Regions from separate parts of the Enterococcus sp. AZ194 genome, predicted to be linked through region 2. Evidence: predicted binding sites of a transcription regulator. Region 2 holds the regulator's gene; the other holds the start of a gene.
The links. Region 2 encodes CtsR, which represses protease genes until heat stress. Its sites were predicted from a motif close to TTGGTCAAAAAAGGTCAAANA; they were not measured.
Positions count from the first base shown of each region.

Region 1: clpB (ATP-dependent chaperone ClpB) is a predicted target of CtsR. The motif match lies at 1,473-1,493, and genes of this name have one in related genera.

Region 1 covers NZ_JBIOQR010000001.1:1,628,962-1,632,178, reverse strand. Annotated here, with positions in the region: gene clpB (ATP-dependent chaperone ClpB) at 1-1,416, opposite strand, end outside; gene IGI37_RS07600 (zinc-binding alcohol dehydrogenase family protein) at 1,712-2,725, shown strand.
Region 2 covers NZ_JBIOQR010000001.1:266,058-269,274, forward strand. Annotated here, with positions in the region: gene tnpC (IS66 family transposase) at 1-764, shown strand, start outside; gene IGI37_RS01495 (CtsR family transcriptional regulator) at 1,690-2,157, shown strand; gene IGI37_RS01500 (ATP-dependent Clp protease ATP-binding subunit) at 2,163-3,217, shown strand, end outside.

The DNA.
Region 1 (3,217 bases), 1.4 Mb from region 2:
ATTAACTTCCTCTTTTTCCGTCTCCCATTGCATTTTCATGGCATTGGTTTCTTCACGAAGCTCAGCTAATTCTTCTTGTAAGGCAAGCAGACGTTTTTTACTTGCATCATCGGATTCTTTTTTTAAGGCAGCTTCTTCGATTTCTAATTGCATTAAGCGGCGCGTGACTTGGTCTAGCTCAGTCGGCATCGAATTCATCTCCACGCGAATGGTAGCACTGGCTTCATCCACTAAATCGATGGCTTTATCTGGCAAGAAACGATCAGTAATATAACGATCAGATAGAGTCGCTGCCGCAACTAAAGCATTGTCATGAATATTAACACTGTGGTGGATTTCAAAGCGTTCCTTTAGTCCACGCAAAATACTGATGGTATCCTCTACGGTTGGTTCTTGAACAAGCACTTTTTGGAAACGCCGTTCAAGCGCTTTGTCTTTTTCCATATATTGTCGGTATTCATCCAATGTTGTTGCCCCAATCAAATGAAGCTCACCTCTTGCTAACATTGGCTTCAATAGATTTCCAGCATCCATACTGCCTTCTGTCTTTCCTGCACCAACAATATTATGAATTTCATCAATGAACAAAAGAATTCGGCCATCGCTTTTTTTCACTTCTTTTAGAACTGCTTTTAAGCGTTCTTCAAATTCCCCACGAAACTTAGCGCCAGCAATTAACGCGCCCATATCTAGAGAGAAAATCGTTTTATCTTTCAGATTTTCTGGCACATCTTTTCGAACTATTCGTTGAGCCAATCCCTCTATGATAGCCGTTTTCCCAACACCAGGTTCCCCGATTAAGACCGGATTATTTTTGGTTTTTCTTGACAAAATCCGAATCACATCACGTATTTCTTCATCACGACCGATGATAGGGTCTTGTTTTCCACTTTTTACTTGTTGAACTAAGTCAACGCCATATTTTTCTAAAGCCTTATATTGCTCTTCTTGGTTTTGAGAAGTCACACGGTCTCCCCCTCTCATCTCTTCAATATTTTTACGTAGTTCTTTTTCAGTTAAGCCCTTTGCAACTAGATAGTTAGTTAAACGATAATTTTTTAGCTTCATGATTGCTAAAATAACAATCTCAGTTGATAAAAATTCATCGCCAAAGCTCTCGCGAAGTTTATCTGCTTCATTTAATAAATGAAATAGATTTTGACTCATGCTTTGACCGTATTGAACATTACCACCTGAAACAGTCGGGTACTCGTCCAAAGCTAAGTCAATCTCACGTTCAAATGCTTCAACATCGAGTCCAGCATCTGTATAAAAGTTACGACCAAAATGGTTTGGTTGTAAGAAAATTTTCCAAAGGTGTACAATATCAATCTCTTGATGTTTTCTCGTGATTGCAACGTTTTGTGCTTCTGCAATCGCTTCTTGCAAGGTTGTGGTCATTTTTTCAATATTCATAAATGGTTTCCTCCACTCTATAATCAATTTCGCCTTACAAAATCTAGTATACTCCTATGGTCAATAATGGTCAAAAGATATCATTCCTTTTTAACCTTTTATTAAGAACTTTTTTTTGTTCGTTTATTCGTAATATAAAAGACCTCTGATTCGTTGTTTGAGTAAGCTTTCTAGTTTACTTTTAAGAAAAGTCAGACAATTCATTTCTTTTCTTTTACAAATGATGATACACTAATCAGTAATAAATAGAAGGTTTTTTTGTGGGTCACATTAGTTATAGATGGGAGTAAAACAGATGAAAACAAAGGCAATTGCATTTAAAAAAGGGTTCGCATTAATCGAAGGAAATCAGTTTGAAGAAGTTGAATGGACCTTGGATTCTCTCAAGCCCTTTGACCTATTAGTTGAAGTTCAAGCTATCTCGGTGAACCCCGTGGATACGAAATTACGTCAAATATGGGCCTCTGATCAATGGAAGGTGTTAGGCTTTGATGCAGTTGGGAAAATAACGGAGACTGGTACACAGGTAACTGATTTTTCGGTTGGGGATTTTGTAATGTATAGTGGAACCAATAAACGAGCGGGCAGTTATGCAGAACATCAAGTAGTGGATGCTCGCCTAGTAGCTCGGCTTCCAAAAAATCTATCTATTGAAAAAGCGGCCGCAATGCCGTTGACAGGTTTGACTGCTTTTGAGGTTTTGTTTGAAAAAATGAACCTATTGGCAAAAAAATCGGGCAATTTGGATGAAACCATTCTTATCGTCAATGGTGCTGGGGGTGTTGGGTCAGTAGCAATTCAGTTAGCCAAATGGGCCGGCCTGAATGTCTTGGCGACAGCTTCAAGAAGGGAAACAACGGAGTGGATTAAACAGATGGGCGCAGATATCGCACTCAACCATCGCGAAGATTTAGTAAAACAGATGCAAAAACTTAATTTAACAGAGGTTAGAAGAATTCTCCTTCTCCATTCAACTGATGCCTATTATGAATCAATGGCACACTTTTTGGCGCCCTTTGGCCATTTAGCCTCGATTGTTGAAGCGAAAGAACCAGTCAATTTATCTATCTTAAAAAACAAATCAGCCAGCTTTGATTGGGAGTACATGTTTGCCAAAACAGATTATGGGTACAATATTGAGTCTCAAGGGGAAATCCTACAAAAGATTGCTCAATTACTAGAAGACGGGACAATTGTTTCTACACACACAGAGACCCTCCAAGAACTGTCTCCTGAAACTATCTTTGAAGCCCATCGCAGACTAGAAACCAATCGAACAATTGGTAAGCTAGTGATTAAGGTTAAATAAAGCAGACAGGCATTCCTATCTGTTTTAACCGAGAAGTGTTTAACTCCGAGAACCGGGTAGGTACTGTGCAACATCAACTCATGCTTCGTTGTGTTTTACAGCACCGAGTAGGTACTGTGCAACATCAACTCATACTTCGTTGTGTTTTACAGCACCGAGTAGGTACTGTGCAACATCAACTCATGCTTCGTTGTGTTTTACAGCACCGAGTAGGTACTGTGCAACATCAACTCATACTTCGTTGTGTTTTACAGCACCGAGTAGGTACTGTGCAACATCAACTCATACTTCGTTGTGTTTTACAGCAATAAGAACCTTCAACTCTAGCATGAGACATGCTAGAGTTGAAGGTTCGAAAAATAAGCTGAAATTGCTGTGAAACACTATTTACAAAGTAAATAGATGTAGAACAGTACCTACCTGGTCACAAAAATTTGAAGAGCACCACGTAGGAATCAATCAACATCGAAAGAAAGTCTTTCGTGTTTCTTG
Region 2 (3,217 bases):
ATTACTGGCTCTTCTCAACCGGGAAACATAGTGCACAGCCTATTGCCTATTACCATCATGCAGAGTCTAAATCTGGGACAGTACCGAAAGAGTTTTTGTCTGACTTTAAGGGGTATCTTCATTGTGATGGCTATGCAGGGTATAATTATGTAACGGATGTGAAGCTCGTCTATTGCCTTGCGCACGCACGTCGAAAGTTTTTTGAAGCCATTCCAAAAAATGGTAAGGCCGAACAAACGCCAGCAGTTGTCGCCGTGAAGATGCTTGACATCTGGTTCGAGCTAGAACGCAAATGGAAGGAAGTCACCATTGAGGAACGTTTTGATAAGCGTCAAGCTTATCTGAAGCCATTGGTGAACAACTTTTATGAATGGCTAGATACGTTCGTTGCGGTCCCAAAATCGAAGCTAGAGAATGCCGTTGAGTATGTACGGAAGATACGAAGCGGATTTGAGCGAATCTTTGAGGATGGACGATTGGAATTAAGTAATAATTTGGCCGAGCGTCATATAAAAGAGCTGGTGATTGGGCGAAAAAATTACATGCATTCCTGTAGCTTGGAAGGCGCACGAACATCAGGCGTCATTTTGAGTATCTATCGAACGGCAGTAGCCAATGGTCTCGACCCGATTCGATATATAGAATTCCTATTTGATCGAGTACCAAATATGGAAACTCAATCAGATGAAGGGTTGGACGCCTTACTTCCCTGGAAACCAGATGTTCAAGCATTATGTAGAACTACTTATAAACAGACCAAATAACCTAAGCTTAGTATAAGGCTTGGGCTATTTGGCGTGTAGGTACTATTTTATTAGGCACTTACTAAGAAAGCTACTGGTAATAGGCTTTTCAGTACCTTTCATGAGACCAAAGTAGCAAGGCCGCATCTATAATTCCTTCCATCAAAAAGTTCGCAGTCTGATCGCAAGTAGCTTGTCAGTTCCACTTGTGTAGGAACTTTTAGTTGCCAGTTCTACTTTTGTAGGACCTTTTAGTAGAATGGTAAGCGTAGTGCGATACTAGTGAAATGTTTCATTTCGCTTCCCTACCTCAGCACTAGCAAGAATGGCAAACGTAGACTGATTGAAGAGGTTGGGACAGGAGTGTTTAACTCCGAGAACCGGGTAGGTACTGTGCAACATCAACTCATGCTTCGTTGTGTTTTACAGCAATAAGAACCTTCAACTCTAGCATGTCTCATGCGTAGAAGTTGTTGAGAGCGGAACGCAGTCCATCAGTTCTAAAAGTGTTGCACCTTTAGAAATTGATGGGACGGAGTGCAGATGGAGTTGCTTCTGTATCCACCGTTTATTCGGCTAAAGAGAGATTAGGACATAACGTATGAAATGTCCCAGCCTCACCATTTTAAATAGTCTTAGTAGGAATGGTATGAATAGTAACAATTAGAAGAGAGCTTTCGGCTTCACATTTTTTCTTTATTTGGGCAGGTGAATCCGAGAAGCTTACAAATTCAAGCTGTAAAAGTTTTCCGTTAAATAGTAAAATAAGAGGAGTGAATTTGATTTAACACGTGACGGACGGGGATTTATTAGCAGAATTTGTGTCTTTATCTATAAGATTCATTAAAAAAAGTGTTTATTTTTATTTAAACAAAAGCATAGTTCTTTCATTCTCTTCCTAAGTTCGATATAATTAAGGTCAATATTAGTCAAGGGAATGAAGAGAATGAGTAATCATAATACGTCAGATTTGATTGAAGCATATCTAAAGAGCATTCTTGAGAATAGTGAAATGATTGAGATTCGACGTGCCGAAATGGCAGATTTATTCAATTGTGTTCCTTCACAAATCAATTATGTAATCAATACCCGTTTCACCATTCAACGTGGCTATACGGTTGAGAGTAAGCGTGGCGGTGGTGGTTATATCCGAATCGTTAAAGTTCAATTGTCGGATAAACGACAACTTTTAGAAAGAATTAACCAGTTATTTGACCATGAATTAACTGAAAAAAATGCCCTAGCAATTATTCAGAAAATGTATGAGGATGAGATAGTTACTCGAAATGAAGGAAATTTAATGCTGAGTGCTATTTCAAAAAATGTGCTAGGCATCTCTGCCAAAGAGAATGTCCTGCGTGCTCAGATACTTAGAGCATTTTTAGAACGACTAAGTTATGAAGAAAGGAAGTGAGCGCTTTGAACGAACTATTTACAGAACGAGCTAGAGTGGTCTTATCTATCTCTCAAGAAAAAGCCAAATTTTTTAAACATCAATCAGTTGGATCAGAGCACTTGTTATTAGCGCTACTATTAGAAACAGAAGGAATTGCGGGGAAAACATTACGCCAAATGGGCTTAAATGATCATGAGGTTCAAGAGGAAATTGAGCATTTAATTGGTTATGGCACCATTAAATCTTATCCAAAAGGAATTTACTTACCTTATTCACCGCGTGCTAAACAAATTTTTGCCTATGCTGCAGATGAGGCCAAACGTTTTGGTGTACCAGCGATTGGCACGGAGCATCTGTTATCAGGATTATTAAGAGATGAAGAAATTCTAGCTTCACGAATTGTTATGAATTTGGGGTTAGACTTATCTAAAATGCGCCAACTATTAAAACGTAAGATGGGTGTCACAGAACCAAAAGGAAGTACTGGCAATCGTCGTAAAGGTGGAGCTGCGAAGAATCAACCAACACAAGGGACACCTACGTTAGATTCACTTGCCCGTGACTTAACAAAGCTTGCAAGAGATGGCAAGCTTGATCCAGTGGTTGGTAGAAGCGCAGAAGTGAAACGTCTAATTCAAATATTAAGTCGCCGAACCAAAAATAATCCGGTCTTAGTTGGAGAACCAGGCGTTGGTAAAACAGCGATTGCTGAAGGCTTAGCTCAACGAATCGTGGCACAAGAAGTCCCAGAAGAGATGCAAAAGAAGCGCTTAATGATGTTAGACATGGGTTCTTTAGTTGCTGGGACCAAGTATCGTGGTGAGTTTGAAGATCGTATGAAAAAAGTGATTGAAGAAATCTATCAAGATGGCGAGATTATTTTATTCATTGATGAGTTGCATACCTTGATTGGTGCTGGTGGTGCAGAAGGGGCAATTGATGCCTCAAATATTTTAAAACCGGCGTTAGCTCGTGGGGAACTTCAAACAATTGGTGCAACGACACTAGATGAATATCAAAAATATATTGAAAAGGACTCTGCGTTAGAGCGTCGATTTGCTCGGATTCAAGTTGATGA